3 regions of the Amycolatopsis sp. NPDC049688 genome follow, and region 1 is predicted to be linked to each of the others. Evidence: riboswitches for the same ligand, from Rfam matches in the RefSeq annotation. Region 1 holds a riboswitch; each other region holds the start of a gene.
What was found. A riboswitch is a leader RNA that binds a small molecule or an ion and turns the genes downstream of it on or off. The one in region 1 is predicted to bind S-adenosylmethionine.
Positions count from the first base shown of each region.

Region 2: another riboswitch for S-adenosylmethionine. It lies ahead of AB0J55_RS37460 (aminotransferase class V-fold PLP-dependent enzyme); the one in region 1 lies ahead of thrC (threonine synthase).
Region 3: another riboswitch for S-adenosylmethionine. It lies ahead of AB0J55_RS44135 (ATP-binding cassette domain-containing protein); the one in region 1 lies ahead of thrC (threonine synthase).

Region 1 covers NZ_JBFANY010000008.1:366,061-370,249, forward strand. Annotated here, with positions in the region: gene AB0J55_RS26475 (ComEC/Rec2 family competence protein) at 1-397, shown strand, start outside; gene thrC (threonine synthase) at 436-1,701, opposite strand; SAM riboswitch class I at 1,715-1,848, opposite strand; gene holA (DNA polymerase III subunit delta) at 1,995-2,975, shown strand; gene rpsT (30S ribosomal protein S20) at 3,235-3,495, opposite strand; gene AB0J55_RS26495 (DMT family transporter) at 3,810-4,189, shown strand, end outside.
Region 2 covers NZ_JBFANY010000017.1:120,436-124,624, reverse strand. Annotated here, with positions in the region: gene AB0J55_RS37465 (hypothetical protein) at 1-327, opposite strand, end outside; gene AB0J55_RS37460 (aminotransferase class V-fold PLP-dependent enzyme) at 344-1,678, opposite strand; SAM riboswitch class IV at 1,718-1,832, opposite strand; gene AB0J55_RS37455 (potassium/proton antiporter) at 1,911-3,389, opposite strand; gene AB0J55_RS37450 (metalloregulator ArsR/SmtB family transcription factor) at 3,486-4,163, opposite strand.
Region 3 covers NZ_JBFANY010000027.1:27,676-31,864, forward strand. Annotated here, with positions in the region: gene AB0J55_RS44125 (ASCH domain-containing protein) at 1-152, opposite strand, end outside; gene AB0J55_RS44130 (4-(cytidine 5'-diphospho)-2-C-methyl-D-erythritol kinase) at 149-1,111, opposite strand; gene AB0J55_RS44135 (ATP-binding cassette domain-containing protein) at 1,181-2,194, opposite strand; SAM riboswitch class I at 2,404-2,494, opposite strand; gene rsmA (16S rRNA (adenine(1518)-N(6)/adenine(1519)-N(6))-dimethyltransferase RsmA) at 2,636-3,472, opposite strand; gene AB0J55_RS44145 (transglycosylase family protein) at 3,599-4,189, opposite strand, start outside.

The DNA of each region.
Region 1 (4,189 bases):
GGCCGAACAGCCGGACGGCACCACGATCAACAACAGTTCCGTGGTGCTGCGGGCGGAAACCGCGGCGGGCCGGGTCCTGCTGACCGGTGACGTCGAGCTGGCGGCACAGGCGGACCTGCTGGCGGACGTCGGCGACTTGAGAGCGGAGGTGCTGAAGGTGCCCCACCACGGCAGCCGCTACTCGCTGCCGTCGTTCCTCGCGGCGGTGGCCCCGCGGGTGGCCATGGTCAGCGTGGGCGCGGGAAACACGTACGGGCATCCGAACAAGTCCACATTGGACACCCTGGCCGCGCTCGGCGCCCGGGTGACCCGCACCGACGTCGACGGCGACACCGCGGTGGTCGCCGGAGCGGCCATAGCCCGCCGCGGCGAGCCCCGGGGCCCGCCGCGGCGCTGAGCGTCCGGGGCGGGCCACCGCCCGCCCCGGACGGCGGCTCAGTAGCCGAGGGCCTTGTTCACCGCGGCGGCCGACGGCGGCAGCGTCGCCTTCGGGCCTACGTGGTTCTCGATCGCGTCCAGCGTCTTGAGGCCGTCGCCGGTGATGAGGAGGACCGTCTCCGCGTCCGGGTCCAGCTTGCCCGTCTCGACCAGCTTCTTGGCCGTGGCGACCGTGACCCCGCCGGCCGTCTCGGTGAAGATGCCCTCCGTGCGGGCGAGGAGGCGGATGCCTTCGACCACCTCTTCGTCCGAGACGTCCTCGATCGCGCCGCCGGTGCGGTTGACGATGTCGAGCACGTACGGGCCGTCGGCCGGGTTGCCGATCGCCAGCGAACGGGCGATGGTGTCCGGCTTCACCGGCTGGACCACGTCGTGGCCTTCGCGGAAGGCCGCCGACACCGGCGAGCAGCCGGTCGCCTGGGCGCCGAACACCTTGTACGGGCTGGCTTCCACGAGGCCGAGCTGGCCCAGCTCGCGGAAACCCTTGTCCACCTTGGTCAGCTGCGAACCGGAGGCGATCGGGACGACGATCTGCGGCGGGATGCGCCAGCCGAGCTGCTCGGCGACCTCGAAGGCCAGCGTCTTCGAGCCTTCCGAGTAGTACGGCCGGACGTTCACGTTGACGAACGCCCACTTCGGGTGCTCACCGGCCAGCTCGGTGGCGAGGCGGTTGACGTCGTCGTAGTTGCCGTCGATGGCGAGGAGGTCGCCGTCGTACACCGCGGTGGTGAGGATCTTGGCGCGCTCGAGGGTCTTGGGGATCAGCACGACCGACCGCCAGCCCGCGCGGGCCGCGGCGGCAGCCGTCGCGTTGGCCAGGTTGCCGGTCGACGGACACGCGAGCACCTCGAACCCGAACTCGCGGGCCGCGGCCAGCGCGACCGCGACCACGCGGTCCTTGAAGGAGTGCGTCGGGTTCCCGGTGTCGTCCTTGACCCACACGCGCTTGAGGCCGAGTTCCTTGGCGAGGCGGTCGGCGCGGACCAGGCGGGTGGCGCCCGGCTCGGTGTTCGGGATCTCTTCGACGTTGGACGGAACCGGGAGGAGCTTCTTGTAGCGCCAGATGTTCTTGGGACCCGCCTCGATGTCCTCGCGGCGGACGCGGCCGAAGTCGTAGGCGACCTCGAGCGGCGAGAAGTCTTCGGCGGAGACGAACTCCGGAGCGAGCGGCTGCCGGTGGCCCTCTTCCTTCGACACCAGTTCGACGGCGGGTCCGAGATCCGGGGTCTTCGTGGTGGAGGTCGTGCCGAGGGTTGCGGTCATCGCGAGGTTCCTTTCCTCATCTGCCCCGCCGAAGCGGGCCGGAATTGGCACCGTGGTCGTCAGCTACCCCGCGATCGCGGGATGACGGGCTGTACGCCGGTTGCCGGGGCTTCGTCGGGCCGTTCCCTCTGCCCCTCTGGATGAGCGGTATTCGGTTGTCGGTGCGCGCACACCGGATAGTCCGGGGCGGCTGCCTCGGCTACACCGTACGACATCGCGCGCGGGCCGTGCCACGGTGGCCGGTCGACATCACCGGAGCGGGGGCACGACAGCGCAAGTGAGAAGATTCCGGGGTGACCGCGCAAGCCACCGCCCCGGCCCCGCTGCAGCTGGTGCTCGGCGAGGAAGAACTGCTGATCGAGCGGGCCGTCCGCGAGACGCTCGCGGCCGCCCGCGCGACGGACGCGACGGCGGAGCTGACCCGGGTCCGGGTGTCCGATCTCACAGCCCCCGAGCTGGCCGAACTGGTCAGCCCTTCGCTGTTCAGCGAGGGCCGGGTGATCGTCCTGGAGTCGGCCCAGGACATCTCGCAGGAGCTGGCCGACGCCGTGGCGAGCTACCTGAAGGACCCGGCGGACGGGGTCGTGCTCGTCGTCGTGCACACCGGCGGTGGCCGCAGCAAGGCGGGCAAGTCGCTCCCGGCGGCGCTGAAGAAGGCCGGGGCCGAGGTCACGGAGTGCCCGAAGCTGACCAAGCCGGCCGAGCGCGAGCAGTTCGTGCGCCACGAGGTGCGCCGGGTGGGCGGCAAGATCGACCCGGCCGGGGTGGCGGCGCTGATCGACGCGGTCGGCTCCGACCTGCGTGAACTCTCCTCCGCGGCGACGCAGCTGGTCGCGGACACGGGCGGCGCGGTCGACGCCGACGCGGTCCGCCGTTACCACCGCGGCCGCGCCGACGTGACCGGGTTCGCGGTGGCGGAGAAGGCGGTCAGCGGCGATCGCGCGGCGGCGCTGGAGTCCCTGCGCTGGGCGATGCAGCTGGGCGTCCCGCACGTCCTGGTCGCCGACGCCCTGGCCGACGCGGTCCGCACGATCGCCCGGGTCTCGGGCGCCGGCCGCGGCAACCCGAACCAGCTGGCGGGCGAGCTGGGCATGCCGCCGTGGAAGATCCGCAAGGCCCAGGGCCAGTCCCGCGGCTGGAACCCGGACGGCCTGGCGACGGCGATGCGCGTGGTCGCCCGCCTGAACGCCGAGGTCAAGGGAGCGGCAGCGGACCCGGGCTACGCCCTGGAGCGCGCGGTCCTCGAGGTAGCGGCAGCCAAGGGCGACCGCTGACCACGGAAGGCGACCACTGAGGAGCGCCGACGAGCGTCGCGATGCGATAGCCGCGGAAGGTGACCGCTGAGGAGCGCCGACGAGGGGTTGCCGGTGCGGCGGCCGCGGAACGTGACCGCCGATCGGCGCTGGCGAGGGTTGCCGGTGCAGAAGATCGCCACCGCGAGCCGGACCAACCCCCGAACCACCCGGCCGGCCTGGCGTCACACAAAAAAGAAGGCCCCGGCCGAAGCCGGGGCCTTCCCAGAAATCAACCAGCTCAGAGCGCGTTGACGCGCTTCGCCAGCGCCGACTTCTTGTTCGCGGCCTGGTTGGCGTGGATGACGCCCTTCGAGACCGCCTTGTCCAGCTTCTGGGCGGCGTCGCGCTGCAGCTCGGCGGCCTTGGCCTTGTCGCCGGCGTCGGCGGCTTCGCGGACCTTGCGGATCGCGGTCTTCACCGAGGACCGGATCGCCTGGTTGCGCTGACGCGCCTTCTCGTTCGTCGTGATGCGCTTGATCTGCGACTTGATGTTGGCCATAGGGCAACTCCTGTTTCACTCGGTGAGATCGCCGCCGCGCTGAAGTGGCCCCGGAAATGCCGGGTTTCCTCCATGACGGAATGCCGCACGGGCAGCGAGCGTCCACTCTAACAGCCGGGCCCGCGGCCGGAGTACGGTGGGCGGTGGTAGTGCCTAGGGTTCCGTCGCCGGCCCGTTCCAGCAGCCCACAACCAGGGCCGGCGGGGCTGGTCCGAGCGGCACCGTCGGCGGGCCCGGACGGCCTGCCGTTCATCTGACGGGGCAAAAGCCTGGAGGACCCGGTTTTCGCGCGCGCGAAAACCCGAAGGGGTCCCGTGAACGCCACCGCCTTGTCCCTCGTCCTCGTCGCCGCCGTCGTGCACGCCGCCTGGAACCTCGCCGCCAAGCGGGTCACCTCCGGGGGGACCCAGTTCGTCTGGCTCTACTACACCGCCGGTGCCGTCCTGCTGCTGCCGGTCACGGTCGTGCTGCTCGTCGTCGAAAACGACCGTCCACAGTGGAGCTGGCTGGGCGCCGCGATCGGTACGTCGATCCTGCACGTCGCCTACGGTGTCGTGCTGCAACGCGGGTACCGGGTCGGCGACCTCTCCGTCGTCTACCCCGTCGCGCGCGGGACCGGGCCGCTGCTGTCCGTGCTGGCCGCCGTCCTGGTGCTCGGGGAACGCCCCGGCCCACTGGGCCTGGCCGGGGCGTT
Region 2 (4,189 bases), on a different contig from region 1:
GCCGATCGTGCCGAGGACGAACCACGCCATCCGGCCGGGGCGCCGGGTGAGCGCGTACCAGACGGCCGTGCCGACGACGACCACGCCGAGCGCGACCAGCCATCCAGGGCCGTTCGGCAGGCCGCTGCCTCCCACGTGGAAATCCAGGGGCATCCGCAGCGCGCGGCTGTACTCGGTCGCACCGGGCGGGACCGCCGGCCGGAGCAGGAGGTTCGCGGATTCGCTCTCGGCCCGGCTTCGGCGGGCCAGCAGCTGCACCGCGGCCAAGCCGATCTGCGCGAACCCCAGCAGTGCCAGCGGAAACCAGGAACGCGGCCCTCTCCCCATCGGCCCAGGCTAACGCTCAGCAGAAGGGCGGCAGCTCCCGCGGGTCGCCGACCGGCGCCCAGCGGCCGTCCACCTTCGCGTACTCCCAGCGGGCGCCCCGCGCGACGATCTGCCGCAGGGCCAGCACCACCCGGTCGACGTGTTCCTCGGTGCTGCCGAGGCCGAGGCTCACGCGGACCGCCTGCTGCCCCTCGCCGCCGGTGACGCCGATCAGGCGCTTGGCCGCGATGTGAGCGCAGAAGGCGCCGTCGCGGACGCCGATGCCGTACTCGGCGGACAGCACCGCCGCGAGCCACCCCGGGTCGAAGCCGTCGACGACGAAGCTGACCGTGCCGACGCGGTCGACCGGCGCGTCGAACAGCCGCAGCTCGGCGCAGCCCGGGATGCCGTCGAGGCCCTTGCGCAGCCGGGCGAGCAGCGCCTGCTCGTGCGCCACGACCGCGTCCCAGTGCCGGCTCAGGGTTTCGCACGCGACGCCGAGGGCGTACACGCCGACGGTGTTGGGCGAGCCGGCTTCGTGGCGCTCCGGCCCGGTGTTCCAGACGACGGCGTCCTCGGTGACGAGCTTGGTCGCACCGCCGCCGGCGAGGTAGGGCCGGGCCGCACGCAGCCAGTCCGCGCGGCCGATCAGCGCGCCCGCTCCGAAGGGTGCGTACAGCTTGTGGCCGGAGAGGGCGACGTAGTCGACGTCCAGTTCCTTGATCGAGATCCGCCGGTGCGGGGCCAGCTGGGCGGCGTCGAGCGCGACGCGGGCGCCGTGTTTCCGCGCCACCGCGGCGATTTCCGCCACCGGCAGCAGCTCACCGGTCACATTGGACGCTCCGGTGACGACGACGAGCCGCGGGCCCTGCGGGGCGGCCGCGAGCGCCTCGTCGACGGCGGCCACCGCGGCCAGGCGGGTGCGCGGGGTCGGCAGCCGGCGCACGTTCGGGCCCGGCCACGGCAGCAGTGCGGCGTGGTGCTCGGTGTCGAACACGATCACCGTGGTGTGCCGCGGCAGGCTGCGGGCGAGCAGGTTGAAGGCGTCGGTGGTGTTGCGGGTGAACACGACGGTGTCGGTCCGCCGCGCGCCGGCGAAGCGGCGCAGGACGTCGCGGGTGCGCTCGTAGAGCTTGGTGGAGACCTGCGAGGCGAAGCCGGCACCGCGGTGGACGCTGGCGTACCAGGGCAGGAACTCGTCGACCTTCGCCCGGACGGCGTCGAGGCAGGGGGCGCTCGCCGCGTGGTCGAGGTTGGCGTACCCGATGTCCCCGCCGGTCACCAGCGGGACGCGCAGCGCCGCCCCGGCGACGGCCGGGATGTCTTGCGCGGCAAGAGTTTCGGGCTGCGTGCGGTCGATGGCCAGAGTCATCGGGTGCCTCCTCGGCGATCCGGGGGACCCCCGGCGAGGGGCCCGCGCTTGCCCGTCGCACGGCGCGACCGGCCCGGTCTTCACCCGGGGCACCCCACCGCGGTAGGAGGGTTGCCGGCCAGCAAGCCGGGGCTTCGCGCTGGCACTCATGACCTGGTTCGAAAGGTAACCGAGAGCGCGCCCGGCCGCCAACCCCCGTCGCACATTCTGAGACGCCGCTCACAGAGCGTGCTCAGCGCCCGGACTCACCCCGCCAGCGGGCCAGGCGCCCGGCCCGGTCGACCGCGCGGAGCCGGCGTTCGACGGCGTCGCGGACGGCACTCGTCGTCACCACCAGCAGCTGGTCGTTCTCCTGAAGGCGGCTCGTCTTCTGCGGGGTGAAGCCCGCGCCGGCGCGGACGACCAGGCTGATCGTCGCCCCGACCGGCAGCCGCAGCTCGGACAGGTACACGCCGTGCAGCTTCGACCCCGGCTGGATCCGGACCTGCAGCAGCTCGGCGCCCAGCTCGTCCAGCGGCGCGGAGTCGACCTCGATCTCGTGCGCCTCGGACTTCCTGGCCAGCCCGAGCCGGCGGGCGAGCGGCCCGAGCGTCGCCCCCTGCACCAGCGTCAGCACGATGACCAGCACGAACACCGCGTCGACCAGCCGCTGGGCGCCCGGCAGGCCGTGCGACAGCGGGATCATGGCGAGCACGATCGGCACCGCCCCGCGCAGCCCGGCCCACGACAGGAACGCCTGCTCCCGCCACGGCAGCCGGAACGGCAGCATGGACAGCACGACGGAGATCGGCCGCGCCAGCAGCAGCACGACGGCGCCCGCGACCAGGCCCGGCACGATCGCGTCGAGCAGCCGGCTCGGCGAGGCGAACAGGCCGAGCAGCACGAACAGCCCGATCTGCGCCAGCCAGCCCAGCCCTTCGGCGAACGACAGCGTGTCCGACCGGTGCGGCAGCCGCGAGTTGCCGAGCACCAGGGCGGCGACGTAGGTGGCGAGCAGTCCGGACGCGTGCAGCAGCTGCCCGGACGAGTAGGCGACGACGCACACCGCGACCGTGGCGAGCGGGTAGAGGCCGGTCGCCGGCAGCGCGGCCCGGCGCAGCGCGAACCCGCCGAGCCAGCCGAAGGCGAGGCCGATCACCAGGCCCGCGGTCAGTTCGTAGACCACCAGCAGCGGCAGCGTCCAGTCCACAGTGGTGCCTTCGGCCAGTACCACGACGGCGATGTAGGCCGGCGCGTCGTTGATCCCCGACTCGAGTTCGAGCGCGCCGGTGAGCCGTTTTCCGATGCCGGCCGTGCGCAGGACGGAGAACACCGCGGCCGCGTCGGTGGACGCGAGCACCGCGCCCCACAGCAGCGCGAGCCGCCAGTCGAGCCCCAGCAGCCAGTGCAGGCCGGCGCCGGTGACCGCGACGCTCACCACGACGGCCACTGTGGACAGTGCGATTCCGGTGCCCAGCGCGGGTTTCACCGCCGACCACCGAGTGGTCAGGCCGCCTTCGGCGAGGATCATGACGAGCGCCGCGAGGCCGAGCGACTGGGTCAGCTCGGGGTTGTCGAACCGGATGCCGAAGCCGGCTTCGCCGAGGAGGACGCCCATCGCGAGGTAGAGCAGCAGCGAGGGGAGGCCGAGCCGGATCGACACGCGCACGGCCAGCACGGAGGCGAGCAGCACGACACCGCCGACGCCGAGCAGCACGGGGAGCTGGTCCATGCCGCCTCCTCCCGAGTGCCGTGGGGCACTCAGAATAGTGAAGCGGCGGGGTTAACTCGTTCGTGTACCGCTGCCCCGCGGTGGACACCCGGTGTGTTAAGGCCGGCCCAACGTGCCGAAATCGACTCCCAGCGCCGCGAACGGCGCCTCCGCCAGCACCTTGACCGCGCGGTGGCCGTCGCGGCGCACCCAGCCGGCGTCGACGGCCCGGTCGAGCAGGGCCGCGGGCAGTGCTCCGGCCAGGTGGTCGCGGCGCTCCGTCCAATCCAGACAGTCACGCAGCAGCGGCCGCCGCCCGGCGGCGACCGGCACGCCGAGCTCGCCGAGCTTTTCGCGGCCGCGCGGGGTCAGCGTCAGCCCGTCGGCGGTGTCGACCAGGCCGGTGGCCAGCATGCCGTCGCGGAGGGCGACGCCGAGCTCACCGGCGAGGTGGTCGTAGCAGGTCCGCGCGAACCCGAGCCGCCGCACCCGCAGCGACGGCTTCAGCCCCGTCACCGGGCGATGCTCGGCGTGCTGGGCGAGGTGCTCGATCAGCTCGGCGACCCGCGGGTCGGCGATCCGGACGTAGCTGGCGCGCCCCTGCTTGACGCGGACGACGAACCCGGCGCCGGCCAGCCGCGTCACGTGTTCGCTCGCCGTCGACAGCGCGATCCCGGCCGCCTTCGCGAGCTCACCGACGGTCCAGGCCCGCCCGTCCAGCAGCACGAGGCACATGGTCGCCCGGCTCGGGTCGGCGAGCACCGCGGCCACCTCGGCCAGCGCGATCGTCTCCATGCCCCCACGCTACGACCCCGACCCTT
Region 3 (4,189 bases), on a different contig from region 1:
ATCAGCTCGCGCTCGCCGACGACGGGCAGCTCTTCGCCGAACTTCTCGTACTCCGCGACCAGGCCGGTGGTCGATGTCTTCTCCCCGCGCAGGATCGCCGCGACCAGCTTGTCGCGCAACGGTCCCGGAAACGCGAACTCGGCGTGCTTCATGCGTGCACCCGCGGCGGCGTCGGCCGGTTCGCGTCGTCGCCGCCGACCACGCGGGCGCCCGGGACCGGGCCGTGGGCCACGCGGACCGTCCGGCACACGCCCGCGCCCGACAGCTCGGCCGCGACCTCCACCGCCGACTGCCCGTCCTCGCAGAGGAACGCGCACGTCGGGCCGGAACCGGACACCGTGCCCGCGAGCGCGCCCGCGTTCACCCCCGCCCGGAGCGTGCGGCGCAGGTCGGGCCGCAGTGAGACGGCCGCGGCCTGCAGGTCGTTGCCCAGCAGCAGGGCCAGCTGGCGCGGATCGCCCGAGGCCAGCGCCTCGACGACCGGCGTGTGCGAGCCGATCCGGGGCGGGTTGCCCGCCGCGCGCAGGCGGTCCAGCTCGCCGAACACCTTCGGCGTCGACAGCCCTTCGGCGGCGAACGCCAGCACCCAGTGGAACGTGTGCCGCGACAGCACCGGGACCAGCTGCTCGCCGCGGCCGGTGCCCAGCGCGGTGCCGCCGTAGAGCGCGAACGGGACGTCGCTGCCCAGGCCGGCGGCGATCTCGGCCAGTTCGTCGCGGGTGACGTCGAGATTCCAGAGCGAGGCGAGGCCGACCAGCGTCGCCGCCGCGTCGGCGCTGCCGCCCGCCATGCCGCCGGCGACCGGGATGCCCTTGCGCAGCACCACCCGGACCTTCGGCTCGCCGGTGCGCCCGACGTGCGCGGCCAGCGCTTCGACGGCCCGCCAGGCCAGGTTTTCGGGACCGGTCGGGACCGAGCCCTCCCCCTCGCCGTAGACCTCGATGCCGGGCTCTTCGGTGACCGCGACGGTCACCTCGTCGGTCAGCGACAGCGCCTGGAACACGGTGACCAGCTCGTGGTAACCGTCTTCACGCAGGTCGTCGACCGAAAGGTGCAGGTTGACCTTGGCCGGGACCCGGACGGTGACTGGGGGCGGAACTACGGCGAGCACCCGACCAGCCTACGTGCCCGCGGAAACGCCCCGATGCGACCTGCGCATCGGGGCGTCTTCGGGGAGAGATCAGGCGGCCGCGACACCCTGCGGGCCACGCGCGGTGTGCGTCACGTGGCCGCCGCGCTCGGCGACCCAGGCCAGGGCCGCGTCGGCCCGCTCGCCGCGGACACCCAGGCGGAACCGGCCGACCGGCGTGTCGCCGATGCGGGTCAGGCCGCCGCCGATGGTGGCGAACTCGACGTCGAACCGGCCCGCGGCCTCCGGCAGCAGCGCCCCGACCGAGGCGAAGCCGACCAGCACGACGTCCGCCGAGCGGTCGTAGCGCGCCGCCTGCGAGCGGGTGGTCTCGATGGCCGGCAGCAGCGCCTGCGCGGTGCGGCTCGTGGGGTCGGAGATCAGGTCGAGCACCGTGCCGCGCTCGACGACCGTGCCGTCCTCCAGCACCGCGACGTCGTCGCAGACCCGGCGGACCACGCCCGCGTCCGGCGTCGTGACGACGACCGTGACCCCCAGCTCGGACCGGGCCCGGTCGAGGACGGTGAGCACCGCGCCGGCCTCCTCCGGGTCGACACCGGCGGTCGGGTCGTCGGCGAGCAGGACGGCGGGAGCCGCCGCGAGGGCCTTCGCGACCGCGACGCGGCGAAGCTGACCGGCGGACAGCTCGCCGGGGCGCTGGGCCGCGCGCGGGGTCAGGCCGACGAGGTCCAGCAGCGAGCCGACCCGGCTGCGGCGCTGCGGGCCGTCGACGCCGAGCTGCTCGAGCGGGGAAGCGATGTTGCCGGCGATCGTGCGCTCGGCGATCAGCTCCGGCTTCGTCGAGACGACGCCGAGCTGACGGCGGATCTCGCGGAGGCGGCGGCCGTCGAGGGTGCCGGTGTTGAGGCCGTCGAGGCGGACGACACCGCGGTCGGGCCGCTCCTGCAGCGCGATGCACCGGGCGAGGACGGACTTGCCGGAGCCGGCCGGACCGACCACGCCGAACAGCGAGCCGGCCTGGACGTCAACGCTCACGTCCCGCAGCGCGACGACCGAGTTTCCGTTGGAGGCAAAGGATTTGGACAGGTTTTCGACGGTGATCACGAAGGCTCCTGAAAACGGGGTGCGCGCATGGCGCAGCACCCGGCCGCAAGCGAGTTCCGTCCTTTTCGGACGGTGCATGAAGAAGAGGTGGACCGGCTCGGACTAGCTCAGCGGGAGCGTCGACACGCGGTCACGGAGCGGCGGCCTTCGTCGACGACGCGACGCCTGGTCAGGAGCAGGGGGCGGGCTACCCTCTTCATCGAAAACGGCCTCCATCGGTCCTGGCGGTAGCACCTGCCCTGTGGAGGGTGGTTGCTGCGACTTCGGCGAGCCAGGTCTCTCAGTCGCTCGGGATGGACGTACTGAGTAAAACCGATCCCGAGGAGCGAACGCAAGCCCGTTGGCCCAGATCACACGAGTGGCGGTGTCCGGATGACGGGATCACGGGCGGCGAAGGAGTATTTTCACGCCTCCACTGTGGAGTTCGAAAGCCGTGGAGGGCTAACGCGCGGCGGCGATCCGGGCGAAGTCGTGCACGTCCAGCTGCTCGCCACGGGTCTTCGGGTCGATCCCGGCGGCCGTCAGCAGCTCGCCGGCCCGCTCGGCCGAGCCCGCCCAGCCCGCGAGCGCGGCGCGGAGGGTCTTCCTGCGTTGTGAGAAGGCGGCGTCGACCAAGCCGAAGAGCCGGTCCCGGTCGCCGGACGCCGTCGTGCCGGCGCGTTCGAAGGCGACGAGCGCGGAATCGACGTTCGGCACCGGCCAGAACACCGAACGTGGCACGGCGGCGACCTTGCGTGCCGAGCCGTACCAGGCGAGCTTGACGCTCGGGACGCCGTAGATCCGGCTGCCGGGGCCGGCGGCCATCCGGTCGGCGACCTCGGTCTGGACCATCACGAGCCCGGTGCGGAGCGAGGGCACTTCGGCCAGCAGGTGCAGCACGACCGGCACGGCGACGTTGTACGGCAGGTTGGCGACGAGTGCGGTCGGCTCGCCCAGGTCCTCGCGCGTGACGCGCAGCGCGTCGGCCCCGACGACGGTGAGGTTCCCGGCCGTCTCGGGCCCGCGTTCGGCGACCGTCTTCGGCAGCCGCTCGGCGAGCTTGGGGTCGATCTCGACGGCGACGACCCGCGCGCCGGTGGCGAGCAGCCCGAGGGTCAGCGACCCGAGCCCGGGCCCGACCTCGAGCACGACGTCGTCCGGGGTGATCCCGGCGAGCTCGACGATCCGGCGGACGGTGTTGGGATCGTGCACGAAGTTCTGCCCGAGCTTCTTGGTCGGCCGCACGTCCAGTTCGGCCGCCAGCGCCCGGATCTCGGCCGGTCCCAGCAGTTCAACCACCGGACGAGCGTACCCAGGCGGTCGGTTGGCGTACCTGGACGGTCGGTTCGCGTACCTGGAGGGTCGGTTCGGGGCACGCGGAACGGCCCCCGTCCACGGGGGACGGGGGCCGTTTCCGGGAAAGTGTCAGGCCTTCTTGCCGCAGACCGGCCAGGCGCCGTAGCCACCACGGGCGTCGCGGACCTTCTCCGCCACCGCGATCTGCTGCTCGCGGGTGGCCTGGCTCGGCAGCGCCGCGTACTGGGAGCCGCCGTAGGCGTTCCAGGTCTGCTTGTCGAACTGGAGGCCGCCGTAGTAGCCGTTGCCGGTGTTGATGGCCCAGTTGCCGCCCGACTCGCACTGCGCGATGCGGTCCCACGCGGAGCCGTCGCCGATGTCGGGGTTCGGGGCCTTCTTGGTGCCGACGTGGATGATCTTGGGCTTGGCCGGGGTGATGACCTGCTCGGAGACGGTCTCCCGCCCGACCTCTTTGCCGTTCTTCTGCGTGACCTTGTAGGTCACCATCTTCTCGCCGGGCGTGCCCGGGTCCTCGACGTTGGTCTTGCCCTTTTCCAGGTCCGGGTCGTCGACGCGCTGCTCCGGCGGGTCGATGCTCTCCTTCTGGGTGACCGTCGAGACGCCGGTGCGGCTGATGTGCACCTCGGCGCCGTCGGTCAGCTTGACGTCCAGGCCGCCCTCGGCCTGGTCCTCCGGGCCCAGGGTGAGCTTGTACTCGCC